One region of the Brevibacillus sp. AF8 genome, then DNA from elsewhere that is predicted to be linked to it. Evidence: predicted binding sites of a transcription regulator. Region 1 holds the regulator's gene; each other region holds the start of a gene.
The links. The regulator Rex, encoded in region 1, represses fermentation and respiration genes when NADH is low (regulators of the CRP and FNR family bind a similar motif). The targets are predictions, from matches to a motif close to TTGTGAAATATTTCACAA.
Positions count from the first base shown of each region.

Region 1 (9,785 bases):
TTTTGCCAATGCAAAATAGCTACAGACTCGGAGAACTGGCGTCTGAGCTGGAAATCGAGCACGATAATCCCCATCAAGCAGATAGTGATGCACTCGCAACGGCGCAGCTGTTTCTCCACTTGCTGGATATTTTAAAGAGACTGCCACTCGTGACGATCCAGCGCCTGCAGATGCTCGTTTCTTCGTTTCGCTCGGATATCGAGGTTCTTTTACGTCAGATCGAGATGGAAAAGCTCATAGAACTGCCAGAGCTGGATGGAACCACAACCGAAACGGATTCCTCAGACATGTGGGATATTTATCGCCAGTTGGCTCTACGGAAGCGCGAAGAAAAATTAACAGCGTCTCTAAAGCGTCCTCATGTCGATGCGACAGTGACTAAAGCGTTTGCCGACCAGCTCGAGGAGGTTTTGGGCGAAAACGGGTACATGCAGGCAAAAATGTCGGGATATCAACGTCGGGATGCTCAGGAAGCAATGATGCATGCCGTTTATGAGGCAATGGAGAATGGCGCCCATTTATTGGTAGAGGCAGGGACAGGTACGGGAAAATCATTAGCCTATCTCTTGCCGGGGATCATTTGGGCTCATTACAATCAGCAACAGCTGGTGGTCAGTACCAATACCATTCAATTGCAGGAACAGCTATTCCATAAGGAAATCGCTACCTTGCAGGAGTCGTTGCCGTTTTCGTTTACGGCTTCGACGCTAAAAGGCAGAGGAAACTACTTATGCTTGCGTAAATTTGAACAAGCCGTAGACGAACCTGTAGAAGGAAGCAGCCAAGAAATGCGCTTGGTCAAAGGACAGATGCTGACGTGGCTCACGCAAACCGTTACCGGTGACGTGGAAGAGCTAAGCATGCCTCCAAGTGGTCAACTGCTGTGGCAACAGGTAAAAAGTGATACGAGCTCTTGTTTGAATCGGGCTTGCCCGTGGTTTAGTCGCTGCTACTATTTCCAGGCGAAGGAACGGGCTCGCGATGTCGATGTCCTCATCGTCAATCACGCCCTATTCATCAGCGACTTGCAAGCGGAAAACAGAATCCTCCCTTCGTATGAAGTTGCTATCGTCGATGAGGCCCATCATTTGGAGGATGCAGCGACACAGCATTTAGGCAAGCAGTTTTCAACCACGCAGCTTCTTTTCTTGTTAGATCGTGCATCGGTTGAGGAGGGTGGGGCTATAGCCCGCTTCGCAGAAGAGCTGCAAAGCTGGATGCCAGCGGTACAAGAAGATGTCGCTGCCAAGCTTTTGGAGCTAAGAAAACAGTCCGCTGCCTTGCGAGAGAAAGCGCAGCAATGGACACAGCTCTTGTATGCATGGGCATCAGATCGTGCGGAGGAGACGACGGACGCTGGTCGTGAGACAGTACGATATCGGATCGAATCGTTTGTAGGTAAACACGAGAAGATACGCAAAGTAACCAAAAAGCTGATTGAAGGGATGACCGCATATGCAGCGGGCATCGAACAGCTTTTGCGAACGACTCCGCAAGAGGAAAAGCCTCCTTTTGCCGTACGCAGTCTACTGACAGATTTATTCGGTCTCATCAAAGACTGGCAGAACGCCGTGGAGCTGCTTCACTTCTTTTTACTTGAGCAGGATGCCGAGTATGTGTATTGGATGGAAGTAGAGTCCCGTACAGCTCGCAAGCAGGTTCATTTGTCAGCGGCACTCTTGAAGGTTGCCGACTCACTGGCAGAACCGCTTTTCGCACAAAAGCGGAGTCTGATTTTGACATCAGCCACTCTGACGGTCAAGAACAGCTTCTCCTACATCAAAAGCCAGTTTGGTCTCGACCAGCTTCCCGAGGAACGAGTGCGTACCTTGTCACTGCCATCGCCGTTTCATTATGAAGAGCAGGGGCTGCTGTTGATTCCATCTGATTTCCCTGCACCAGGCAAAGAGAGTGACCACACGTACTTGGAGGCGGTCATTCAAGGGTGTGTGGACGTCGTACTGGCTTCGAAAGGAAGGACGCTGATCCTGTTTACCTCCCATTCGATGCTTCGACTTGTTTACCAAGCGATGAAAGAACGACTGGGAGAGGCTCCAGAACCGTATACGTTATTCGGTCACGGGATTGATAGCAACAATCGGAGCAAGCTGGTGCGACTGTTCCGAAGCATGGAGAGAAGTGTGCTGCTTGGAACTAGCAGCTTCTGGGAAGGTGTCGATATCCAGGGAGAATGGCTGAGCAGTTTAGTTATTGTTCGCCTTCCGTTTGCTCCGCCGAATCATCCTGTCTATCAAGGAAGGGCAGAGCTTTTGAAGGCAGAAGGAAAAAACGCCTTTATGTCGTTGTCTCTTCCACAAGCCGTTCTACAATTTAAGCAAGGGGTGGGGCGATTAATTCGCCATCACTTGGATAGAGGGGTCGTGATCGTTTTCGACACGCGTGTGGTTGAGTCGAGATATGGACGCTCATTCCTTCAATCTTTGCCGCCATTTCAAATCGAAAGCGGTCCATGGCCAACTCTGCGAGAGCGCATAGAGCCATTCCTTAGTATGCAATCCCTGTCAGATTCATAAAATGAAGCAATAGTCTCATAGGGATTAAGGTGATAAAATAAATGTTATGGAAAAAAGAGTGGCGTTGGTGGATAGTAGTTCTGAGTGTGTTTTTCCTTTGCGCATGCTCGATTGATAGCCATTTGTATTTGCAAGAAGCAGCAGTGAAGATAGATGACCCGTTTGAAACCGAGACAGAACAGGAATTTTCGGGTCTCATAATCACCTACTTCGCACTTCCACAAGGTGAGAGTACGCTTTTGAGAATGCCAGGCGGTAAAACGATGCTGATTGATACGGGTACGTCAGAAGATTGGCCCGTTCTTTCAGCGCGCTTGGCAGAGCTCAAGATTACACGGCTCGATTATGTGGTGTTAACGAACGACCAGCCGGAATATATGGGAGGCTACGCTTCATTGAGCCAACAAGTGCTCATCGATGCTGTCATTTTGCCAAAGCTGATCGCACCATCCATTCGGCATGTCGTGCTGCTTCGCTCCAACCAAAAGCAGATGGAAGCAGAGCAAGGACAAGTACTCACTCTTGACCAAGAAATCTCCATGGAAGTATTGCTTCCGGATGAACCGTTATTTTTATCGCCTCAGAACAATTCTCTTGTTTTTCGATTGACGCACGGTCAACTGCGATTTTTGTTTATGAGTGCCGTGAATGAAAAAGCAGAGGAGCGACTGTTGGAACGGCAAAATGACAAACTGAAGGCGGAAGTGCTAAAGGTAGCCGGTCAGGGAAGCAATCAGGGATCTTCACAACCGTTTCTGACGCAGGTCGATCCTCAGGTCGCCATTATTCAGACAGGCCGATCACGGGATCAAATGAAAGACGGTCAGACGGAGGTCATGGAGCGTTTGGGTGAGTCATGGGCCGAGACATACGTTACCAGCCACGACGGTTCCATTACCATTTTATCGAATGGAAAAGAATATCGGATTTTGAAGCAAAAGAATTAGGGGGGAAGACCGAACGTGGCAAAACACGAAAAGATTTCAGAAGCGGTCGTCCGTCGTTTGCCGATTTATCTGCGTTACCTCAGTTATTTGCAGCAAGTTGAGGTGACCACCGTTTCCTCCCAACAGATGGGCAAGAATCTTGATGTGAATCCTGCCCAAATCAGAAAAGATCTTGCAGCTTTTGGTGATTTTGGAAAAAAGGGAATCGGCTATGATGTCGATTATCTGGTGGAAAAAATACGTGAAATCCTGAAGCTAACGGATGAAATCCGTGTCGCTTTGGTCGGAGCTGGGCATTTGGGCCATGCCATCAGTAACTACAACGCTTATTTGAAAGATAACATGCGGATTGCGGCCATCTTTGACAATAATCCAGAGAAGCAGGGCAAAAAAGTCGCAGGTATACCGATTCAGCCTTTATCAGAGCTGGAAGAGACAATCGTTAAAAAGCAAATCAAGCTGGCGATTATTACGGTACCGGCCCCTGCAGCGCAATCCGTATGTGATCAGTTGACTCAAGCGGGTATCAGGGGGATCTTGAATTTTGCCCCTACGACGATTCGCGCAGGAAAGGATGTTCGCATTCACTATGCGGACGTGACGTCCAACCTGCAAAGCTTGGCCTACTACTTGACATAAGAATGGAGTGTATACTATGAAAAAGACGATCCTCATTCACGCAACAGTCATTACCGTTAACGATACGAATGAAGTCATTTACGATGGTGCCGTAGCATTCGAAGGCAACAAGATTACGTATGTGGGCCCAACTCCTGAGGACCTGTCGGAAGCGGGATACGATGAAGTTATCGATCAAAAAGGAGACTACATACTGCCTGGGTTAATCAACACGCATGGACATGCTGGTATGTCCCTCCTACGTGGTTATGCAGATGATTTGCCGCTACAACAATGGCTGGAAGACAAAATGTGGCCATTGGAGGCGCAATTCACGGGTGACACAGTAAAATGGGGTACCCAACTGTCGCTTATTGAGATGATTCGTACCGGAACTACCACGTTTGTGGATATGTATGACCATATGGATGTTGTGGCGAAGGAAGTCGATGCAGCTGGAATGCGTGCCCGCCTTTGCCGAGGAATGATCGGTCTGTGCTCCGAAGAAGAACGTCAAACAAAGCTGAAGGACGCGACACTTTTTGCAAAAGAATGGCATAATCAGGCAGACGGACGTATTACCGTCATGATGGCACCGCATGCGCCGTATACCTGCTCGCCAGAATTTATTACCCAAATTATCGAAAAAGCTGATGAGTTGTCCTTGCCGCTTCATATCCATATGTCAGAAACCGCTTGGGAAGTCGGTCAAAACGAGAAGGACTACGGACTGCGTCCAGTCGCTCACTTGGAAAAGCTGGGTATGTTCAATCGCCCAACACTCGTCGCGCACGCTGTTCACCTAACGGATGAAGAAATCGACATTTTGGCAAAATACAACGTGAGAGTTTCTCATAATGTAGTCAGCAACTTGAAGCTGGCAAGCGGTGTTGCGCCTGTTCCGAAAATGTTGGCAAAAGGCGTAAGCGTATCGCTCGGTACAGACAGCTCAGCAAGTAACAACAATTTGAATCTGTTCGAAGAATTGAAGCTCGCTGCGATTCTGCACAAAGGTGTGAACAACGATCCAGTAGCAGTTCCAGCAGAGGAAGCGCTTCGCATGGCTACCCGTTATGGCGCAGAAGGGGTATTCCAAGAAGAAACGCTTGGAAGCATTGAAGTAGGCAAGCAAGCTGACTTGATCGTGATGGATAGCCATCAAGCCCATTTCCACCCGGCGCACCAACCGATTTCACACGTGGTGTACGCAGCAAATGGACGAGATGTGAAAGATACGATTGTAGCGGGTAAATTCTTGATGCGTAATCATAAGCTGTTGACCATCGATGAGGAGCGCGCGATTTACGAAGCGAACCGCGTATTCCAAACGTTAAAACGGTAAAAGGCTCCTGTCAGGTGGGGGACAGGAGTAAGGCAGTGCAGGTGTAGGTAGGGGAATTGGATACTACGACGTTCCGTTGTTCATTTTTGCCACAGCTTTTGTCAGGAGATGATGGCGAAAATGAAGAGTGGGTGTGTGCGACCATTGACGCAAGGGAGACGACAATCCTGCCCAGGAGACGCGATATTCCTGTAACAGAAACCCAAGTATGTCAGGAGATGTAGTTTGTTGCGAAGATGTCACGCGCTCACCTCCTCGGGGTGTATGTGTAGTATGACCGCCCGACCTTAAGCTATGATTAGCAACTTTTCCGTGTCGTTCTAAAACCTTCCCGTATAGCATAGGCTAAAGACAAAAATGGGACAGGGGGGACGACATGTACATCCGGCCCAAATTGCTGTGGTGGCTCATTCCTATCCTACTCGGTCTATTTCTCCTGGGGATTGTATTGGGGACAGTAAGTCGATCAGCCAATACAGGCAGCACGGATCCTGCGTCTGCGGTCAGACAAACAACAGGAACGGGGCAGACGACGACGGTAGCGGAGCTTTTGGAGCAGATTACGCAGGACGAGGAACGCTCATTTCTGGTTTACATGAAGGATCAGACCTTACATGGGCGATTTCAAAATGAGCAATTTCAGCTCGCAGGAGAAATCGGTGGCCACCAGCTTGAAATAGCCAGAAAAGATGGGCAGCCAGTTTCGGTTCGAATTGATGGCCAGATACAGGACCATGCTGCACTGCCGTATGCGCTGTTCACCCCGTATGAGCACGCAGTATTGCTCAAGGGAGTTATGCAATCCGTTCGTCCTGAACGCCTTGAAGATACTGCGGGGCAAGGATGGAGTGGATATCGGATTGCGGTTCCACCTGAGAAAGTCTCTTCGTTATTATCGATGTGGCTAGGTCCATCCTTCCCTTTTCATGATTTGACTTCGAATGTAACGAACGGAATGAAAGTCAATTACCAACTATGGTACGAGTCAACTACGGGGCAGCTTCGTCAACTGGAGCTGGATTTGCAAATACAAACGGCAGTTGGAGTGAAGAGAGACCAGCTTCGATTCCGATTGTAATGTCAGCCACGTAAAGGAGTTACTTTGCTGTGTTAGTACGAATTATCCTATCAATCGTTGCCGTCATTTTACTTACGGGAGCTGGGTTCGCCTATCACCTGACGGCTTCTGTAGCAGGGGAACGCAATCAATTTGAGGAAACCGTTCGTCAGTGGGTCCAGGATCGCACAACGATCACGGAGATTGAATCCATTGATGAATATCGAGGCAAGGAGAGCTACGCTGTCGTCATTGGGAAAAATAAGGCGGGGACACAAGTTGTAGCTTGGATGACCGATCAGAAAGTTAGCTTTGATCGAATGGATCTTGCTGTTCCCAAAAAGAATGTAGAAGAGGCGGTTTATAAGTCCTTCCCACAATCAGAGATCACTCATTTGGTTCCTGGTCTCGAAAACGATAAGAAATTTTGGGAAGTCACTGTAAAAGACAAAGACGGTCGTTATCACTACATTCACTATGATCTATTCACGGGCGCTCTGTTAACCTCATACGTGCTCGCGCCAACCTGAGACGCTTGCATACGACAGGCCTTTTCCTTATGGGAGAAGGCCTGTTTGGCATTCCATCCAACATCTGTATAAGAAATTGATATACTCATATGATATACTTTGGATGTTGCTTAGAGAGAAAACGAGAACGATATTTATGGGGGGAGTAGCCGTGCAGTTGAAAAAGAGCGCAATAGGATTATCTTTGGTGGCAACATTGGCACTCCTGTTCGGAGGATGGTTCTTGTACCAAAAGATGGAGATTGAGGAGCCAATCCGTGCAGAAATTGGCCAAATGCAGTCCGCAACATTGGGCAATTTGGAGATCAGCAAAGATAAAATTCAAATAGATGTAACTGTTACAAAACCAGACACATTTCCAGCAGAATATCGAAATCTGCTAACGGAAACACAAAAGATCGCAGGTGAAAAAGAAGTGGTCATTGACATCGACAATCAGTCGACAGCGATGGACGATATTTGGCAAAGCGGTCAATTTGTGTTTACCGAAGCAGTGGAGTTGCATGAGTATAGCCGCATTCCAGCTCTCGTGGCACAATGGAAAAAAGGGAATCAACTCGACGAAGCATCTGCATCGATGGATGACGAAAACATTTATGTTTATTTGAAAAAAGGAACGGAGGATTTTTACACCATCATACCTCGTTCCATTGAAAAAGAGGTGAAGGCACGTGCGTAAGGAAGTACTGATCGGCGTCGTACCTGCACTGTTGATTTTTCTTGTTTTTCTAGGTGTAAACATTACCCCATTTTTGGTGTTCGGAGTCGTACTGGGTGCGCTTTACTTTCTGGTCATCCGTCAGCAAAATGGACAAGGCGGAAATGTCGCCCTCGGTGGGAAAAGAAAAATAAACAAGCATGAGCTGCCGAAATCGGACGTGCAGTTTGCCGATATCGGTGGACAGGAACGCGCCAAAAAAGAGCTGAAGGAATCGCTTGATTTTCTCGTGTATAAGGACAAAATTGAGCAGTACGGGATTCGTCCGATCAAAGGTGTTCTTTTGACAGGTCCTCCTGGTACGGGTAAGACACTGATGGCGAAAGCAGCAGCGAACTATACAAATTCTGCTTTTGTAGCGGCATCAGGTTCGCAGTTTGTAGAGATGTATGTCGGTGTCGGTGCACAACGCGTCCGTGAATTGTTTCAGGAAGCGAAGGCATTAGCAGAGAAAAATGGGCAAGACAGCGCGATTATTTTTATCGATGAGATCGATGTCGTCGGTGGAAAAAGGGACGGTCAACAGCAGCGGGAATACGATCAAACCTTGAATCAACTCTTGACGGAGATGGATGGTGTGGCTACGACCGACAAGCCGCGGGTTTTGGTCATGGCTGCTACGAACCGGAAGGACATGCTCGACGCAGCGCTGTTGCGACCTGGTCGTTTTGACCGTCATATTAGCGTTGATCTTCCAGACAAGCCAGCACGCGAGCAGATTTTGACCATTCACACGGCCAATAAACCGCTAGGCGAGGATGTCACACTGGAAAAAGTGGCACAGGAGACATTCGGATTTTCTGGCGCGCAGCTGGAAAGCGTAGCCAATGAAGCAGCTATTTATGCCATGCGTGACCGTCAGGAAAAAATCACTGCGAAGCATTTTGCCTATGCCGTAGACAAGGTTATGCTCGGGGAGAAGGTAGACCGTCAAGCATCAGAGGAAGAGAAGAAGCGTGTTGCTCTCCATGAATTGGGACATGCCATTGTCAGTGAGAGCGTGCGACCAGGCTCTGTCTCGCAGGTCACGCTGAGTCCACGAGGCAAAGCATTAGGATACGTCCGACAAAATCCAATGGAAGACCGCTATCTGTATACCAAGGAAGCGATGGAGAAGCAAATCATGGTTAGCCTTGGAGGAGCCGTAGCGGAGGAAATCTACTACGGTGGGCGCAGCACTGGATCGAAGAATGACTTCGAGCAAGCGCTGGGAATGGCACAGGAAATTGTACAAAGCGGTATGTCCGATCTGGGGATTGTACATTTGCAATATGTGGATAAGAACCGGATTCATGACGAGGTTGAGCGTCTGCTGGAAGGATTGCTCGCAGAAACCCGCAATCTTTTGAGACAGTATGACTCCGTATTCCAAACAGGCTTGTATACATTGTTGGAAGCGGAAGTTCTGCAAGGCGATGAGTTCAGGGCGCTATTATCACAAACGAAGGAAGAAGTTGCTGTATAAGTAAGATGAAGAACCTGTTAGCCAATGGAAGAGTTGGCGAAGCAGGTTTTTTTGTGTTAGCTGGCAACTTGAGCAAATCAGGATGAAACAATTTTGTAGACACGGTGCCAAATAGGGAAATGGTTGAATATCCTACAAAAGTGATACGGGAATGAAATCAGGAGGCAAGGAGACCCTATGGCCAATGTGAACCGGCGAAAAGCAAACAAAAGTCTGAGCAAAACCTTTAGGCAGACCATGCACGAGTTACCGCTCTCATATACATCATCACCCGATCGGGAGTGGATGGAAGACCTCGAATTAAATCTGCTTGAAAGTAATTTGGAGAGCAGTCACAGAATACCTCCCATTTCTGCTGCCACACCGAAAGAGCAACAACAACCGATTCCCAAAGTACCCAAGCAGGACCTATCCTCCAAACAGGACTCGCTTTCCAAACAGGATTTAACTCCCAGGCAGGATTCGACTTCCAAACAGGACTCGTCTTCCAGACAGGATTCACCTTCCAAACAAAACGTATCTTCTAAACAAAGCGTATCCTCCAAACAAAGCTCAACTGTCAATCCGAACTATT
Region 1 is NZ_JAGQDN010000002.1:409,704-419,488, forward strand. It holds gene dinG (ATP-dependent DNA helicase DinG) at 1-2,534, shown strand, start outside; gene KB186_RS05185 (ComEC/Rec2 family competence protein) at 2,576-3,481, shown strand; gene KB186_RS05190 (redox-sensing transcriptional repressor Rex) at 3,497-4,120, shown strand; gene KB186_RS05195 (amidohydrolase) at 4,137-5,441, shown strand; gene KB186_RS05200 (hypothetical protein) at 5,505-5,684, opposite strand; gene KB186_RS05205 (hypothetical protein) at 5,818-6,519, shown strand; gene KB186_RS05210 (cell wall elongation regulator TseB-like domain-containing protein) at 6,549-7,028, shown strand; gene KB186_RS05215 (hypothetical protein) at 7,180-7,707, shown strand; gene KB186_RS05220 (AAA family ATPase) at 7,700-9,211, shown strand; gene KB186_RS05225 (WIAG-tail domain) at 9,389-9,785, shown strand, end outside.

Region 2 (9,785 bases), on a different contig from region 1:
ATATAGCTGGGTTTTCTTTTTGTCCGGCTCTTTTTTAACGAGCAGGAATTTAAAAATTCCGGAGCGCATAAAAACTTCCAGTAAAACGCGGTCGCTCTTCTATGATTTTGCCTCGAAAGAGGTTTTTTTATGGTACAATAGATGGGAAAGATATTCTTATCGACTTGGGTGAATGTGATGGGGGACGAGCGGAGGCTGTTTACGCATCAGACAGACCAACTGCTGACCGTTCTGAACAGGCAGCGGCATGACTGGTTGAACCATGTTCAGGTTCTGCTCGGCTATTTGCATTTGAACCGTACTGAACAAGGAGAGGCCCATTTGAAGCGCATCGCACAGATGGCGATGCAGGAATCGATGGTGGCCCGATTGAATAGCTCCTTGTTGTCCGTCTTCTTCTTGACATTTAACGCACTGAACAATGAATTGCTTTTAGAAGTAGACGTGTGCAATCATGTGGATCTCACGCGAGTAGTTTTGAACGAGCAAGACTTGTTTCAGTTGGTGTCAGAGATATTATGCACAGTGAACGATCATGTAGACCAGAGTGGATACGAAGCAGCCAGCATGCAAGTGAGCTTGCAGATGGATGAGCGTGGCGTTCATTTTCGTTTTGACCTGGCCGGTGTACTTCGTGCATCCGGAATGGAAGAATTGGAAAAGCTGATACGTAAAAGCGAACAGAGTACGGTGGAGGTCACCGAGTGGATACATACGGAAGAAGAATGGGTCCTGAAATTGGTGGTTCCATTCGCGGAATGAAAGAGGTGACACCATGTTTGTCGATCAGGTAAAAGTATATGTAAAAGGCGGGGACGGTGGTAATGGAGCCGTCTCCTTTCGCCGGGAGAAGTACGTACCGCTGGGTGGTCCAGCGGGTGGAGATGGTGGTCAAGGTGGAGATGTCGTATTTGTCGTGGATGAAGGTCTGCGTACACTGGTAGATTTCCGCTATCAACGACATTTCAAAGCACCTCGCGGAGAGCATGGCCGCAACAAATCTCAGCACGGAGCAGGCGCAGAAGATATGGTCGTGCGCGTGCCACCGGGAACAACTGTCATTGATGATGATACCAAAGAAGTAATTGCCGATCTCGTGGAGCAAGGACAACGTGCTGTGATCGCAAAAGGCGGACGTGGTGGACGAGGCAATATTCGTTTTGCCAACTCTTCGAATCCAGCTCCACACATCTCGGAGAACGGTGAGCCAGGTCAAGAGCGTTACATTGTCATGGAGCTCAAACTGATTGCAGATGTGGGCTTGGTTGGTTATCCGAGTGTAGGAAAATCCACGCTGCTGTCCAGTGTAACAGCTGCGAAGCCAAAAATTGCGGCGTACCACTTTACGACGCTGACACCGAACCTGGGTGTTGTGGATTTGGGGGAGCAGAGCTTCGTCATGGCTGACTTGCCAGGATTGATTGAAGGCGCGCATGAAGGTGTAGGCCTTGGTCATCAATTCCTGCGTCACGTAGAGCGTACACGCTTGATCGTCCACGTGATTGACATGGCAGCGGTTGATGGACGCGATCCATACGAGGATTATTTGCAGATCAACCGAGAGCTGACGATGTATAACCTCAAGCTCGAAGATCGTCCGCAAATTGTAGTCGCGAACAAAATGGAATTGCCAGAAGCAGAGGAAAACCTGCGTATTTTCAAGGAAAAAGCTCCAGATGTGAAGGTGTACGAAATCTCTGCTGCAACCCGTCAAGGCGTACAAGAACTGATGTATGCGATCGGGGATACCTTGGCGACGATTCCGGACAAGCCTGCTGTAGAGGAAGTTGCGGAAGTGGAAGAGCGCGTGGTCTTCCGAGCAGAAAAAGAACCAGAGGCATTCGAGATTACGCGTGATAATGATGTGTTTGTCGTCAGCGGTGAAAAGATCGAGAAACTCGTACGCATGACGAATCTGAACAGCTATGATGCAGCCCAGCGTTTTGCAAGACAAATGCGCAGTATGGGTGTAGATGATGCTCTGCGCAAGCTGGGAGCAAAAGACGGGGATACCGTTCGGATCGGCAAATTAGAGTTTGACTTTGTGGAGTGACAAAAACCATGATTGATATCCCATCACTGAACCCATTTTTGGGGGATAAACGACTCCAACGCGGTGCGACGCTACCGCTAATCATCTCCAAGCAGGTGAAGACACCTGTCCAAGTTTTGGTTGAACATGCAAAGGGCAGTTATCTCGTCGTTTCGTATGAGATGAAGCCTGAAACAAAAGCAGAGCTTCTCGGATCAACTGTGCGCATTCGTTGGGAGACGGATGCGGCAGTGAACACTATTGATTTGGAAGTAGTTTCGGAGCAAACGCTTTGGCCGATCAAGCTTTTAGGGATGATTCCGATTAGTGTAGGGGTAGAAATTACACAAAAGCGCAAGCAGGATCCCATCTCCCCAGATCTCGGTATTTCTGTCCCTTACAAGGTGATGGGAGCTAGACCGATCGAAGAAAAAGGCGAGGCAGTGTTGCTGAAATTCTCTCCAACCCGTCTTGTTTTGGGAACGGACGGTTATGTGTCAAAGGGCGATTTTCTCCATTTGTCTTTCAAGATACCGAAGCAAGCGCAGGAGATCGTCATGATGGCGAAAATCGTGGAAAAAACGTTCCAGGACAAGCAATCAATCATTGAATTAATCTTTACGGATATTAATGAGAAGCACCATGAAATCATCAAAGATTACTATAAAAGGCTCTCAACTACCGCTTCTTCCTAAGGAAGCGGTTTTTTTCCTTTGATGTTCCTGTGAAGAAGGTATATAGTAGTGTACATAGAGTTCTAAATCGAGCCTGTTCACTTTATGATTTGTTGTGTACGCTTTCCTGAATAAATACTTGTGAAATCATTCACTTTTGATTATTCGAATCCGTTGTTTGCTTTACTTTGTGAAAAATGTTACAAATAATTTTTTACCGGATTTTCAGGGAGAATAGCGGCCGTTACTCGTTTGAACAGGCATCGAGAATGAAAGGCCTCTATTCCAAAGCAAAGGAGGACGTTTTTTTATGTCTCAAACAACTACGCAACAAGCTCAAGCTGCTGCAGAAGTAGCAAGCACTGCTACTCTGGCACCAGCGCAGCAACAAGATGTACTGGATCAGCTGATGAAACCAGAAATCCAAGAGTCACTGAACGTATTGGTGGCGAATCTGCCTAAATTGGCGGAACTGACAACTCTTTTGACCAAAACGTATGATTTGGTACAAACGGTTGCAAATGATCATGTATTGATCGACGACATCAAAGGTGGAATGGAAGAGTTCGTAAAACCGATCTCTGATAAAGCAAAGGGTATTGCCCAAGCAGCCATTGAAGCCAATGACCGTGTTCACGTAGAAGAGTCTACGATCGGTTTGTTCGGTATTCTCAAAATGCTCAAAGATCCGCAAGTACAAAAAACATTGCGTTTCGCACAAGCATTCTTGGAAGTAACAGCAGAACGTCAACAACAAAAACGCTAGTTTTTTTATTATGGAATGGAAGACAAGGACGGAGGATTGGGCATGGCGAAGCATATTCTGATTCTAGGCGGCGGTTATGGCGGTTTGCTCAGCGCATTGACTGCACGTAAATACATGACGGCTGAAGAAGCGTCGATCACGGTGGTAAACCGTTTTCCTACTCACCAAATCATTACGGAACTGCACCGCTTGGCAGTAGGAAACCTGTCTGAACAAAACGTAGCGCTCCCTCTGGAAAGATTGCTGCGTGGCAAAGAGATTAACCTCGTAGTAGACACGGTAGAAAATATTGGTCTCGATTCCCAACGCGTAACACTGGCGAGCGGCGAGTCCATCAAATACGATGCTTTAGTTATTGCGCTGGGTAGTGAAACCGCATTCTTCGGAATCCCGGGCCTGCAAGAGTACAGCTTTACACTGAAGTCGGTAGAAGAAGCAAATCGTCTGCGCGCACACCTCGAAGAGCGCGTGATTGAATACAAGACAAGCAAAAATAAAGCAGATGTTACCTTCGTTGTGGGCGGTGGCGGTCTGACAGGTATCGAGCTTGTTGGGGAATTCGCTGATATGTTGCCAAATTTGTGCCACAAACATGGCGTAGACTTTGCAGACGTATCCATCTATTGCGTAGAGGCAGGTCCATCCATTTTGGCTGGTTTTGCTCCTGACCTGGTTGAGCGTGCGAAAACGAGCCTGGAAAAACGTGGCGTTCAATTCCTGACAGGCGTACCTGTAACGGAAATGAAAGAAACCACAGTTTGCCTGAAAGATGGCGGTACCATTGAAACCAAAACAATGGTATGGACTGGTGGCGTACAAGGCAATCGCGTAGTAGCTGAGTGCGGCGTGGAAGTAAACCGCGGGCGTGCAACTGTTACAGAATTCCTGCAATCCACTTCTCACCCTGATGTATTCCTTGCAGGTGACAGTGCGGTTGTAATGGGGCCAGAAGGTCGTCCATTCCCTCCGACTGCCCAACTGGCATGGCAAATGGGCGAAGTAGTAGGTCACAATCTCTTCGCGCACTTCAACGGCACCAAAATGGATACCTTCAAACCGGTATTCTCCGGTACACTGGGTAGCCTGGGCCGTAAAGACGCAATCGGAACAATCGGTGCAAGCCAACTGAAGCTCAAAGGCTTGCCAGCAACCTTGATGAAAGAAGCGAGTAACGTTCGTTACTTGACTCATATCAACGGTCTGTCCTCTTTGGCATACTAATCGAATCAGGAAAACCCGGGATTAAAATGTCCCGGGTTTTTTGTGTTTGTTTATCCGTTTCCGCTGGGATCTTCAATCACGTTTGGGGATTGGGCCATCTTTTTGCCCCGCATGCCATTGCCAAACTGATCGAGACTGCTTGGCTTACCTGCTGGGTGATTGTTACGACGCTCCGATTTATCTGACTTTCCACGTCCGGCCATTTGCCTTTCACCTCCTCCATACGATACGCATTATTGTGCGCGAAGAAGCCTCCTCTCATGTAATTAAAGTAAACCAAATATGATCCGATGAAAAAAAGTGACGGATAAGGATTGTCACATGAGATGCTTTCCGTTATAATGTCCTCTATGAAGAAACAACTGTTTTTCTCAGGAGGACACAACGCATGAAAAAGGAAGAAAAATTCTACTTGATTCGATCTGACATCCTGCCAGAATCGATTGCCAAAACGATTGAAGCCAAGAAGATGCTGGAATCCGGCGAAGTGGATACCGTGAATGAAGCGGTTGAACGGGTAGGATTGAGCCGCAGTGCTTTTTATAAGTACAAAGATGGCATTTTTCCGTTCAATGCGATGATGAGCGAAAAAATTATGACGTTTACTTTCTCTTTGGATCACATGTCAGGTTACTTGTCCAAAGTGCTCACATATGTAGCAGATCAAGGTGGAAACGTTTTGACCATCAATCAGACGATTCCACTTCAAGGGATTGCTACCATATCCATGTCAGTCGATATGGCTAATCTTCGCGTATCTAGCACGGAGTTTTTGGATAGCTTGCAGCTGATCCCGGGCGTTCGCAAAGCGATGATCGTCGGTAGAGGCTAAGTAAAAAACAATCAAAGAAAAGGCAGGGGAGAGAGACATGGAGAAGCAGAGCATTAAATTGGGGTTAATGGGTTTTGGAACAGTCGGGACTGGTGTCGTACGCATTATCCAAGCCCATCAGGAGGATTTACAAAAGCAAACTGGCCTCAGTATTGAGGTTTCCCGTATTCTAGTTCAGGATGCGGAAAAATCTCGTAATATTCCATCCATGGAGAGCGCGCTGACCACTGATCCTGCTAGCCTTTTGGATGATCCAGAAATTGAAGTCATCGTAGAAGTGATTGGCGGCATTCACCCTGCAAAGGAATACATTTTGGGTGCACTCGAACGAGGCAAGCACGTAGTAACAGCCAACAAAGATCTGATGGCGTTGCACGGAGCCGAAATTTTAGAGAAAGCGCAAGAAAAGGGCTGTGACGTTTTCTACGAGGCGAGTGTGGCAGGTGGTATACCGATCTTGCGTGCGTTAGTAGAAGGGTTCTCCTCAGACCGTATCGAGAAAATGATGGGGATTGTCAACGGAACGACCAATTACATCATGACCAAAATGAGCAAAGAGGGCGCAGAATACAGCGAGGTATTGAAAGAAGCGCAAGCACTGGGCTATGCGGAGCAGGACCCAACCTCCGACGTGGAAGGCTTTGATGCCGCCCGCAAAATGGCGATTCTGGCAACGCTGGGCTTCCGTGTACCGATGAAGCTCGAAGATGTAGACGTAAAAGGGATCAGTTCCGTGAGCAAGGAAGATATCGCCTATGGCAAGCAACTGGGTTATGAAATCAAACTGCTCGGACTGGCTCGTCGTGACGAAGAGGCGATTGAGGTAAGTGTGCAGCCGACTCTGGTTCCGAAATCTCATCCACTCGCTTCCGTAAATGGTGTCTTTAATGCCGTGTACGTACATGGGGAAGCGGTAGGAGAAACCATGTTTTACGGGCCGGGCGCAGGTGAATTACCGACTGCTACCGCCGTTGTGTCTGACCTGGTCACTGTCGTCAAAAACAGAAAGCTAGGAGTGAATGGACGCGGAATGGTTGCTCCATACAAAGAAAAAGTGCTGAAAGAAGACAGCGAAAAATTCTCTAAATACTTCCTGCGCATCGTAGTTGCAGATAAACGCGGTGTTCTTGCTCAAATTACGCAGCTGTTGGCTGACAAAAATATTTCCCTCGAGCAGGTCATCCAGCAACCGTTCAACAACGGACGTGAAGCGGAGATAATCATGATTACACACCTGTCCTCAAAAAGTGACATGGATGCGGTACTGGCTTACATGGAACAGATGGATATCGTATCAACTGTGCAGAGCTGCTACCGTGTAGAAGGGGGAGACAAATAATGGGTTCTAATCGACAGTCTGGCATTCTGGCACGTTACCGGGAATTTCTCCCGATCACAGAAAAAACTCCGCTGGTCAGCTTGCATGAAGGAAATACACCCCTGATCCATGCTCCGAACCTGTCCAAACAATTGGGGGTAGAGCTGTACGTCAAGTACGAGGGGCTCAATCCGACCGGCTCTTTTAAAGATAGAGGCATGGTCATGGCTGTAGCCAAAGCGGTAGAAGAGGGAAGCAACACAATCATGTGTGCTTCGACAGGGAATACATCAGCAGCAGCTGCGGCGTATGCGGCACGCTCAGGTTTGCGTTGCATCGTCCTGATCCCGAACGGCAATATCGCACTGGGCAAGCTGGCACAGGCCATCGCTTATGGTGCAGAAGTCATCGCGATTGACGGTAATTTTGATGAAGCGCTCGATATCGTTCGCGAAATTACAGCGAAAGAGCCGATTACACTCGTGAATTCCGTGAACCCTTACCGGATCGAAGGACAAAAGACTGCGGCATTTGAAGTGTGCGATGCGCTGACGGACGCACCTGACATTTTGGCTATTCCGGTTGGTAACGCAGGTAACATTACAGCATACTGGAAGGGCTTCGAGGAATATTTCGCAGCCAAAAAATCGAGTCGCTTACCAAAGATGTACGGATTCCAGGCAGCAGGAGCAGCGCCGTTGGTTCATGGCGAACCCGTAGCCAACCCGGAAACGATTGCGACAGCGATTCGCATTGGCAACCCGGCGAGCAAGGATGGCGCTTTGAATGCCATTTCGAAATCAAGTGGTCTTGTCGATAGTGTAACGGACGAAGAGATTTTGCATGCCTATCATTTGCTGGCGAAGAGTGAAGGCGTGTTTTGTGAGCCTGCCTCGGCAGCATCGCTGGCTGGTATTATCAAACTGCATGAGGCTGGAAGGCTTCAACCTGGCAGCCAGATCGTGTGCGTGTTGACTGGAAACGGACTAAAAGATCCAAATATTGCTTTGAAGCTGGTAGGTGAAGAGCCGCGTTCAGTTCCGGCGACACATGAAGCTGTGATGGAGCTGGTTCGTCAAAGCGGGAGAGAATTTGTATCATGAATGGACGGCGTGTAAAAGTAACCATACCGGCATCGACAGCGAATCTGGGACCGGGATTCGATGCGCTGGGAATGGCCTTCCAGTTGTATTCTGTTGTAGAAATGGAAATCAGTGATCATACGACAGTAGAGATGATGGGCAAGGAGCTGCAAGGAACACCGACGGACAAAAACAATCTTCTGTACAAAGTTGCGGCGGGATTGTTTCAAGAAGCAGGTCTCGCCATTCCTGAGCTCGCGATCCGTGCTTCCAGTGATGCCCCCCTGACAAGAGGATTGGGGAGCAGTGCGGCTGCGATTGTAGGTGCACTCGTAGCGGCCAACCATCTCGCTGGCGAACCGTTTACGCGTGAGCAATTGTTTGAAAAGGCAACCCGCCTGGAAGGGCATCCGGATAATGCCGGAGCTTCGATGTTTGGTGGTATTATTGTTGCAACAATGCCGGAAGTACCAGGAGACCCCGTTCCTTATGTGCGATTTTCTGCCCCGGCCGGATTGCAAACTCTCGTCGTGATCCCAGAATTCATGCTCTCGACAGAAAAAGCGCGGAACGTCTTGCCACAGGTGTACAGCAAAGAGGATGTTGTATATAATGTGGGTCATAGTAGTTTGCTAGTTGCTGCACTGGCACAAGGCAGACTCGACCTGATGGGACGGGCAATGTCGGATCGGCTGCATCAGCCGTATCGAGCAAAGCTTGTACCTGGCTTGAACGAAATCCTGGACAAAGCGACTGAACACGGGGCACTCGGGGCTGCTTTGAGCGGCGCTGGACCGACGATCCTCTGTTTCTTCTCTTCGGATGAAGAATTAGAGAAGCTACGTGCATTTGTGGACAGAGTGATGAAAGGGCACGACATCTCGTACCGCGTGATGATCTTGCAACCGGACGAAAATGGCGTACAGGTAGAAATCCATCAGAGATAGACCATAGTGGATAGGAGTAGCCATGGAGAAGAAACTTGCTTTTCTAGGACCGCGTGGAACGTTTACCGAAGAAGCAGCGCGTATCTTGTCGCTCGGACAAAAGCTATCTTTCGTTCCGTACCCAAGTATTATTGAAGTACTAGACGCTGTTTCCAAAAAGGAAGTGGCATACGGTGTCGTACCGATGGAAAACTCCATTGAAGGAACGGTCAATTCTACACTGGATTGGCTCATTCACGAAGTAGATTTGCCCATTTTGGCGGAGCTTGCACTGCCCATTACGCAAAACTTGCTGGTGGCAAAACGAGAGCATCCATTGCCATTGTCCGCGATTACGAGAGTGCTGTCACATCCTCAAGCGATTGCGCAAAGTCACAACTTTTTGCGTGAGAATTTGCCGGAAGCAGCGATCGAAACGGTAAACAGTACGGCATTGGCTGCAAAAATGGTGAGTGAGCATCCAGAAGAGCCGTGGGCTGCTGTAGGTACTCGATTAAATGTAGAGATCTATCCATTGGAGTTTGCGCGTGAACAAATTCAAGATTATTCGAATAACTACACGCGATTTGTTCTCGTCGGTCTGGAAAGTCTTGATCTGCCGGTTTCCCGCAAGGAAAAGACGACGATACTGGTCACGCTGCCAGAAGATTTCCCGGGAGCATTGTATCAAGTGCTTGCTGCTTTTGCGTGGAGAAAGGTCAACTTGTCTCGCATCGAATCACGTCCGACGAAGAAAGCACTCGGAAGCTATTATTTTGTCATCGACATTGAGCAGAAGATGGACGACGTCTTGTTGCCAGGGGCGTTTGCGGAGATTGAAGCCATTGGCTGTCAAGTTCGTCAGCTCGGGACATATCCATTTTATATGCATCAGACCAATTCCTAGAGGGATTGGTTTTTTCTTTTTCTGCTC
Region 2 is NZ_JAGQDN010000014.1:66,922-76,706, reverse strand. It holds gene KB186_RS18190 (sporulation initiation phosphotransferase B) at 178-762, shown strand; gene obgE (GTPase ObgE) at 776-2,053, shown strand; gene KB186_RS18180 (PilZ domain-containing protein) at 2,062-2,727, shown strand; gene KB186_RS18175 (helical membrane plugin domain-containing protein) at 3,017-3,472, shown strand; gene KB186_RS18170 (NAD(P)/FAD-dependent oxidoreductase) at 3,515-4,693, shown strand; gene KB186_RS18165 (hypothetical protein) at 4,744-4,896, opposite strand; gene KB186_RS18160 (ACT domain-containing protein) at 5,082-5,525, shown strand; gene KB186_RS18155 (homoserine dehydrogenase) at 5,563-6,864, shown strand; gene thrC (threonine synthase) at 6,864-7,946, shown strand; gene thrB (homoserine kinase) at 7,943-8,872, shown strand; gene pheA (prephenate dehydratase) at 8,895-9,758, shown strand.
Region 2: a site for Rex is predicted at 2,846-2,863, ahead of KB186_RS18175 (helical membrane plugin domain-containing protein). Genes of this name have one in related genera too.

Region 3 (9,785 bases), on a different contig from region 1:
GTTGCGACCTGCCCCGGAGTCACTGTTACCTGTTCTCCGCCTTCTGGCTCGCTTTTTCCAGTGGGAGATACTGTTGTCACCTGTACGGCACAAGATATATTTGGGAATACGGAAGCATGTTCCTTTACCATCACGGTGATTGACGAACCTCCAACCATCACTTGCCCTGAGGATATCACAGTCCCTGTTTTACCTGGGCAAACCTCCGCTACTGTTACCTATGAAGTCACTGCCACTGATACTTGTGGGGTAACCTCAATTACTTGCCATGGGATGACACGGCCTTTTTCCCCTCCTGCCCCAATTGCAGTTGCCACTTTTACCATGGACTTTCCTGTAGGGATGACGATGCTCACCTGTACAGCAAGGGATCAGTCAGGAAATACGGCCTCTTGCAGCTTTGTGGTTACCGTCACTTCTGGAGTCTCGAATAGTATTCAGCCAGAAATCATTCGCGTAAAAAAAGTGTATGATTGGGTAGTCATTCAATCTAATTTTAGGCTCATACTGGATCTAAATAACAGTCGTGATGATCAAGGTAAAAAATGATGGAACCCGTCTCCTTACAAAGGGACGGGTTTTCTTCGTTGTTTATGGCTTACTGGATCCTGCTTCATTTCTTTAATCGGTATGGAACCGTAGCAATTTTTACATCTTGGCGGGCGAATAAATATGCCCGGATTAATAAACTCGTTTGGTTATGAAGTAAGTTATGCCACCAGCGCTTGGTAATAAACTGCGGTATCATGACGGTAACATGATCCGTTTCTGCTTTTTTCCACTCAACCGTGTCTATAAACTTAAACAAAGGTCTTATAATACTGCGATAATGGGAACGCAAGACAATCAAACGTACTCCGGGATTCCAGATCTCCCATTTTTCCTCCATTTTTTTCATGTCTTCATCATTGAACCCGATGTAGACTGCGACAATGTCGTCTGACAAGGATTGCGCATAACTAATGGTGTTTTTCACCACCTGCGAAATCCCCGCCACAGGAATAACGATGACACTCCCTTTGGGTTCGGGTTTGTCTGTTTCCATATCAAGTCGTAGCTCATTTGCCAAATCTCTATAATGCTGATTTATCTTCCTAAAAATGAAAATGACGATAGGAAGGAACACAAAAATCGGCCATACCTGCGAGAGTTTTGTAATGAAAAAGATCAGGCAAATCGTAAGGGTCGTTAGCATTCCTAACGTATTAATAACAAAAGGTGTGAACCATCCACGGGGCTTTTTGGAAATCCAGCGTTTCATCATTCCTGCTTGTGACAAGGTAAACGGGATAAAAACACCAAGCGCATATAAAGGGATTAAGTTTTCCGTTTCTCCTTTAAACGCAATCACTAATAGTGCTGAAAGAATGGCCAAGAAAATAATCCCGTTTGAAAACCCAAGACGATCTCCTCGAACCATGAACATATTTGGCATGAATCTGTCCTTGGCTAACATAAAGGCGAGTAAAGGAAAGGCTGCAAAAGCGGTATTAGCCGCCAGGAATAAAATAAGCGCTGTAACAGCCTGAATCGCGTAATACATAATTCCTCGTCCAAAAACTGTAGAAGCAATTTGAGATACTACTGTTTCCTTTGGAGTCGGTGAAATACCATACAAATAAGCCAAAAGGCTAATGCCCATGAACATAACTCCGAGGATAAGTCCCATCATGATAAGCGTTAATGCAGCATTTTTCGGTGCGGGGTCCCGAAAGTTGGGAATGGCATTGGATACGGCTTCTACCCCTGTTAATGCCGAACACCCTGAACTAAATGCTCTCAATAGAAGGAATAAAGTTATTCCTGGAACAACCGCCCCATATTCTGGGGGATGAGCTTGAACATTTCCCACCATCCATTGATATCCGCCGCTAATAATTAAGACGAGAATTGCGACAACAAACAAATAAACCGGATACATTAAAATCGTTGCCGATTCTGTGATTCCACGTAAATTTAATACCGTTACGATAGCAATCATGAACAGAGCAATAAGAACGCGATGTTCATGTAGGACTGGGAATGCCGAAGTAATAGCGTCTGTAGAAGCAGAAGTACTAACAGCAACCGTTAGAATGTAGTCCACGAGCAACGAGCCACCAGCAACCAGTCCCGTAGTGGTTCCTAAATTGTCCTTTGCGACAATGTATGCTCCACCACCAGTTGTATAAGCAAAGATGGTTTGGCGGTAAGACATAATGAGGATGGTTAACAGACCAACAACCGCAATGGAAATGGGAATTGAGTACCACATTGCTACTGCACCCAGAGTAATTAACACGAGGAGAATCTGTTCTGTTCCGTAAGCGACAGAAGATAGAGCATCAGATGAAAGAACCGCCAAAGCTTTTACTTTATTTAACTTTTCTGCAGCAAGTTCACTTGATTTCATAGGTCTACCGAGTAAAAATCGCTTGAATTCTGAGATCATGTGTATTCCCCTATCTGCCATTTCCCGTTAGTTTTCCCTCTCCCGCAATAAAATTACTCAACCATAATCAATGACTCGGCGCAAAACGGTTCTTGTCCTTTCGCTATATGCTTTTTCTATAGGAAGAAGGAACTTGTATACTTGATGATCGAATAATTCAAATACCATAATGTCAAAACTAAAAATTGACATGACACCAACTAGATGAGGGGTGTTCCTGATGACAACAAGTAAAACGAATCCGAAGGTTGATGAATTTTTAAGCAAGGCAAAAAAGTGGAAGGCAGAATACGAGAAGTTGAGAAGTATTGTGCTTGACTGTGAGCTGACCGAAGATTTTAAGTGGATGCATCCCTGTTACACGTTTGAGAAAAAAAACATCGTTTTAATACATGGATTTAAAGAATATTGTGCACTACTGTTTCAAAAAGGTGCCTTGTTAAAAGATCCACACGGGATTCTCATTCAACAAACGGAGAATGTACAGGCTGCCCGCCAGATCCGGTTCACCAATGTGGAAGAAATCATGGAAATGGAATCTATTTTGAAGGCCTATATTCAAGAAGCCGTTGAAGTTGAAAAAGCCGGTTTGGAAGTGAACTTTAAAAAGCATGAAGAATACAGCATTCCTGAAGAATTTCAAAATAAATTGGATGAAATGCCTGCCTTGAAAACTGCTTTTGAAGCATTGACTCCGGGACGGCAAAGAGCCTACCTTCTCTATTTTTCAGCACCCAAACAAGCCAAAACGCGCGAGGCAAGGGTTGAAAAATGTATGCAGCAAATTCTCGAGGGAAAGGGATTAAATGATTAAGAGGCGGAAACTACCGCCTCTTTTTCGTGCTTCGCCATACAGGTCGTTGCCTTTTGCAAAAAAAATAGTAAGAAAACCGAACCTTTTTCCGATCGAGAGACAATATAGGGTGTAAGCTGCTTACTCAGGAGGGCCCTCTGAATGAAAAATGAAGAGATGTACCAATTACTTATACAAATGAAAGAGGGTGATCAACAGGCGTTTCATACGATGTATGATGCCACTTTTCAGGACGTGTACCGGACCGTCTCCTTTCTGGTGGATCACAAGCAGGATCGGGAAGATGTCATGAATGAAATTTATATGCAAATGTGGACCTCACTTCCAAATTACGATACGAACCGCCCTTTCCAGTTCTGGCTGCATGGCCTGGTAATCCGTCAAGTACAGAGATTTCGGGTCAAGAGCTGGAGGAGATTCCGCATATTTGAACGCATCCGTGCCTTCTCCCACGAAGAGTCTTATTGGGATGAACATACCGCGTTGATGGATGCCACAAACCAAATGATATCCCAGTCCATACGAAAGCTGACCGACAAACAGCGGGCAGTGATTATCTTTCGCTTTTATCACGACTATACTCTTGAGGAAATTGCGACTTTGCTCGATATTCCGCTAGGTACAGTCAAGTCCAGATATCATGCTGGCCTCCAGGCGCTTCGAAAATACTTAGGGAATCTCCCCCTGGAAAGGATGGAAAAGATCAATGACTATTGAACGCAAAATCCGTGAACATCTGCACGAAGAGGCAGAAACGATGGAGTGCCCGCCGGCCATTTCCAAACGAATCGAACAATCCTATTCTCACTATTTGCAACGAAAAAGGAGTGAAATAACGATGAAAAAACGCTTGATTGGTGGAATTGTTGCTGCTGCGATTTTGATTCCAACCGCAGCATTTGCGGCCCCTGTTGTAATTGACATGCTTACTCGAGCACCAATGACTTCTGAACAAGTCAAGCTGGATGAGGCTGGAAAAGCGACACTTGAGAAGCTGTATCTGGCCATTCCCGAAACGAAATCGTTTGAGATTATGAAAGCAAGCTACCTTGGAGACCCCAATGATTCAACCAAAAAGGTCCAACTAAGCATCGTCCTTCAGGAAAAAGGCGGAACTGGCAAAAAGATTACCCTCCATACAAACGGTATTACGGATGAGATTCAAGACCTGACGCAAGAGAATTGGGAGCCTAAGGAGAAACCGCTCATTACTTTACCCGATCAGGAAATCAAGGGGAAGGTAGATCAGCTTATTGATAAATTGTACGGCAACATCAAAGATTACGAGGTTGCCATGGAGCAAATGGAGAATCCAGATGAAAAAACATTTATTTTGAATTACACCAAGAAGGGATCAGAGGGAGAGGGTTACCAAGTATTTGTTCAGGGGAATACAATTAGTCTTGCTCGAGTAGATTTTGAACCATCAAACAATAAAGTAGAGGGCTTTTTCTCTTTGAATGGTAAGCCTGATTATAGCGCTGATTCCATTTTAAACGATGAAAAACTGCTTGCTTTACTAAAAATGAGCGCGACAGAGTTAAAAGAAGAACTAGCCAAAGGGAAAACTGTTGTTGAGATTGCAGCATCTAAAAATGTCTCGAGACAACAAGTGATCGATGTGATTGGAAGAACAATGGCTGAAGGACAACTTCAAGACGGAAAAAATAAAGTAACGATCAGCGATGAATTACTGAAACAAATGATAAAAAGCAGTGAACAAAAAATCATACCCATAATTGAACACAAAACGGAAACAGAATGGAAGTAATAGAGAAGAGGCGGGGAACCGTCTCTTTTTTCGTCAAAAATAAAGTTGTGCTTCCGCCTACGGGAAGATTCATCATGGCTACGTATACTGTAACGTACTATTTTGACTTCGCGCTTAAGTCAATCGAAAGGAGAGGTCGACCGTGGCAATTGGACAGACGACTCGGGTCAGTTTGCCGTACCCCTCAACATGGGAAATTCAAGCGAGCTTCGGTGGAAGACCCACTACGTTGGGCACATTGATGATTTCCAATGTCGTAAATGGCAGGGTCAGTGGAACCGTTAATTTCCGTGGTACTCCGATTCCCATACAAGGAAGTTGGGATGAGAGGTCCAGGCAAATCACGATTGAATCACCTTATGCCAATTTTGTTGGCACCTTTGCTTACAAAGACGAGCCAACACTTGGGTTGCGACATTATGTATTACGAGGAACGGTTCGAATGAAGCCCCCATCTGTGCGGGCAGGAGAAGTGGGAACATGGACGGCTGTTACGAATTTGCCGCTGTAAGGAAATAGGAGGGTCTTATCTACCGATGGATAGGGCCTTTTTTTAAATTCCATAAGAGTGAGGCACCTTCCTGTTAGAAGAAGGTGCCTCCTTTTGTGATTTGTGGCCACAGGTGATAGCTTATTGCGTGATTCCGAGCATTTGCTTCATATCTTCTTGGGCATCGCCAATCAACTGAATATGGAACAAGTCTTGCAATACTTGCAGAACACCCGGTTGAATGAACTCAGGCAATTTTGGACCGATCCGTATATCCTGTATCCCCAGGCTAAACAGACCAAGCAGAATGGCAACCGCTTTTTGTTCAAACCAGGAAAGAACGATACTTACCGGCAACTCGTTCACTTCACACTCGAAGGCATCGGCTAATGCAGCCGCAATCGTAATGGTAGAAACCGAGTTATTGCACTGTCCCAAATCGATATATCGTGGGATGTCGGTACCTGGCACGGTGCCGAAATCTACATCGTTAAAACGGAATTTTCCGCAGGAGGTCGTAAGAATGACTGTTTCTGGCGGTAAGGACGTAGCCAATTCACGGTAATACTCGCCTCCCTTGCCAGGAGCGTCACAACCAGCGATGACGAAGAAGCGTTTGATCTTTCCTTCCTTGACTGCCTGAATAATTTCAGGGGCAATACCGAGGACCGTTTTGTGATGATACCCGGTCGTCAATGTCAGTTCCGATTCGATGGAAACCTCAGGAAGAGACAATGCTTTTTCAATGAGCGGTGCAAAATCGTTTTCTACAATTTTCGTCACATTTTCCAAACCGGTTATATCATACGAAAAGAAACGATCAGCGTAGCTGCCTCGAATAGGCATCACACAGTTTGTTGTAGCCAGGATGGCGCCTGGAAATTTCTCAAACAACTGGCGTTGATCGTACCATGCTTTCCCGATGTTCCCTTTCAAATGAGGATATTTCTTCAGTGCGGGATAGCCATGTGCAGGCAGCATTTCGGAATGTGTATACACATTGATTCCTTTGCCCTCTGTCTGTTTTAACAGCTCTTCGAGAGCAAACAGATTGTGTCCCGTAACAACGATGCATTTTCCTTCTATTTTATTTTGCGAGACGGTGATTGGCTGTGGCACTCCGAAATGATCTGTATGGGCCCGATCCAAAAGCTCCATGACTTTTATCGCGGCTTTCCCTACTTTCATAGCCATTTGCAAATGTTCATTCAAGTTAAAATTCACATTCGTCAATGTAAAATAAAGAGCTTCCTGTGTAATCCCATCCACTTCAGGATCGATATATCCCAGTTGTCGAGCATGTGTGGCATAAGCTGCAATTCCTTTTAAAGCAAAAATAATTGTATCCTGAATACTCGCAAGATCTTCATTCTTTCCGCAAACGCCGATGACCTTACAACCACCTGATGGAGTCTGTTCACATTGATAACAAAACATGTATAATTCACTCCTTCGATTCAAGATTTCGCTTTGATTATAAGCGGATTGCCTGGAAGGAGCTGTGATTAAAATCACAACGAAACCAAACTTTGCCTCTTATCATAGTGGATGAAGAAGATTTCCCAAGTGAGGGGTGTTGTTTATGGTACGAAAATGGCAGTTGCCATTACAGACGTTAAGTCTTACGGTCGGTTTCATGGTATGGGTCATTCTGTCATCGCTTATGCCTTTTATCAAAGAAACCGTACCCATGAGTGCAAGCGAAGTGGCGTGGGTGACAGCGATTCCTGTTCTTTTAGGATCGTTGCTGAGAATCCCTGTTGGATATTGGAGTAACCGATTTGGGGCGAGGATATTATTTAGCATAAGCTTTCTCTTGCTGCTGGCTCCTGTTTTTTATATTAGCCAGGCGACCACTTATACAGATTTGTTAATCGGCGGGTTATTTATAGGGATAGGCGGAGCGGTGTTTTCTGTTGGTGTTACGTCTCTACCTAAATACTATCCGAAAGAAAAGCATGGTTCTGTAAACGGAATCTACGGTATGGGGAATATTGGTACAGCGATCACCACTTTTTCAGCGCCAGTTCTGGCTAAATCGTTTGGATGGGCAACTACTGTACAGATGTTCATGTTATTGCTTGTGGGATTCGCCGTTCTAACCTTCTTGATGGGGGATAAAAACGAACCTAAGGTAGTGACTCCTCTCGGTCAGCAGATAAAGAGTGTCTACAAAAACGAAAAGCTATGGTTAATCAGCTTGTTCTACTTTATTACGTTTGGTTGCTTCGTCGCTTTCACCGTGTATCTCCCGAATTTTTTAGTGAGCCATTTCCAACTGGATAAAGTAGATGCAGGTATGAGAACGGCAGGGTTCATTCTTTTGGCGACACTTGCGAGACCAGTGGGAGGTTGGCTAGGTGATAAGTGGAACCCCTTCAAGGCATTGATGATTGTGTTTGCCGGGCTCGCCTTGTCTGGTATTGTCTTATCGTTTTCGCCATCGATCTTGATGTATACGGTAGGATGCTTGTTGGTAGCGCTATGTGCCGGAATTGGTAACGGTGCTGTGTTTAAATTAGTGCCGATGTATTTCTCACGACAAGCGGGGATTGTGAACGGAATCGTATCTGCCATGGGGGGATTAGGAGGATTTTTCCCGCCGTTGATCTTAACGATGCTGTTTAATCTGACCGGGCATTACGCGATTGGTTTCATGGCGTTATCTCAGTTTGCGCTGGTAAGCTTGGTCTTGGTAATGTGGATGTTTTATCAAGAGAAGCTGCAGCTCGCCGCAACCATTATGGAAAAGACGGGAGAGGCGATACTGATTACCGATACACGTGGAGTCATTAAAAGTGCGAACCATGCTTTTACGAAAGTGACCGGTTATGAAATGAATGAAGTGATTGGCAAGTCTCCCAATATTTTAAAATCTGGCAGGCAGAATGCCGATTTCTATCAAAAGATGTGGGATTCGATCAAGAAGAATGGCTATTGGCAAGGAGAGATCTGGAATCGCCGGAAGAATGGAGATCAGTATCTCCAATGGCTAACGATCAGTGCGATACTGGACGATGCAGGAGACGTCGAGTACTATGCTGGCATGTTCAGCGAGCTCGCAGAGCAAAGACATGGATAAAGAAGCTTGAATCACTCATGAAAAAAAGTCTTGGACGGACAAGTCCAGGACTTTTTTTATACAGGAGGTATGAAGACTTTGCTCACATTTGGCAAATATCTGGAGGGCAGTCATCACAATAAATCGCCTCTTTTAAATAGGCAAGGTCTTTAATCAAGATATGCCCGTGCGGAAGCAAATCGATGGAATCCTGTTTTTTTAGATCGGAAAGCATTCGGTTGACACTTTCTCGTGTCAGACCAATGAATTGTGCCAAGTCACGATTGGTAAGGGAAAGGTCGATGAGGATTCCGTCGGGGTGTGGCTTGCCGTACGTGTTACTCATGCGGATGAGCGTTGAATACAAGGCGCCGATTTTGCCATTGAGTAACAAATCGCGAAATTTGGACTGCATCCGCCTGTTCATCAATCCCATCCAACGCAGGAAGTCTACACAAAATTGACCGTTTTTGATGAGCATTTTTTCCAACGCTTGTCGCGGGATGATCCATATCTCACCCTCCATCAACATGGTGCCTGTGGAGGTGTACGTCAATTCCTGTTCGAAGAGACCGGAGACGCCGACGAGCTCTCCTGCACCAAATACTTGCAGTGTTAATTCTTTTCCATCGTTTGTGTTTTTTGTGAGCTTGATTTGGCCAGACGAAATTAAGAATAGCTGATCGGCTCTTTCGCCATCCATAAACAGAACGGCTCCGGGAACAAAGCTTTTCCGAACAGAAAACGTTTCAAGGCTATTCACAAAATCGGAAGAAATCTGCTCGACAAAGGTTGTGCCATTTCCGGTCATGTGGTCCCCCCTAAACCAAGGATACATAGGTAACTCATTATATCATCCGAAATCGATGGTTGGGGGTAGGAAAATCGTCCTGATTGTGGCAAGGGTGTGAGGTAAATCACAACCCGGGTTACGAGCCGTTGCTACAATGGTCTCGAGCGAAAGGAAAAAATGAGCAGCAGCAGGGAGGGTGTTGTATGAACTATCTATTTGCTTCCAAAGTGGCGAAGCGTGCTTTTATCATCATTGCTTGCTTGTTCGTCCTAAGTTACGTGGGAACACGTTTTTTCACGCATATTGATTTGGCGCTTTACGGGTATATGGTGGGGACTCTTGTCTTTATCGGAGGTTTCCTTTATCGATTTTCTGCGTGGGCAGACCGCCCGCCAACGAATGTCATTTTGAAAAAGGGGCTGCGT
Region 3 is NZ_JAGQDN010000005.1:135,845-145,629, forward strand. It holds gene KB186_RS09985 (FG-GAP-like repeat-containing protein) at 1-549, shown strand, start outside; gene KB186_RS09990 (APC family permease) at 614-2,431, opposite strand; gene KB186_RS09995 (YdeI/OmpD-associated family protein) at 2,652-3,245, shown strand; gene KB186_RS10000 (sigma-70 family RNA polymerase sigma factor) at 3,387-3,962, shown strand; gene KB186_RS10005 (hypothetical protein) at 3,952-5,016, shown strand; gene KB186_RS10010 (hypothetical protein) at 5,159-5,527, shown strand; gene hcp (hydroxylamine reductase) at 5,648-6,943, opposite strand; gene KB186_RS10020 (nitrate/nitrite transporter) at 7,089-8,588, shown strand; gene KB186_RS10025 (Crp/Fnr family transcriptional regulator) at 8,671-9,378, opposite strand; gene KB186_RS10030 (hypothetical protein) at 9,564-9,785, shown strand, end outside.
Region 3: a site for Rex is predicted at 7,006-7,023, ahead of hcp (hydroxylamine reductase). Genes of this name have one in related genera too.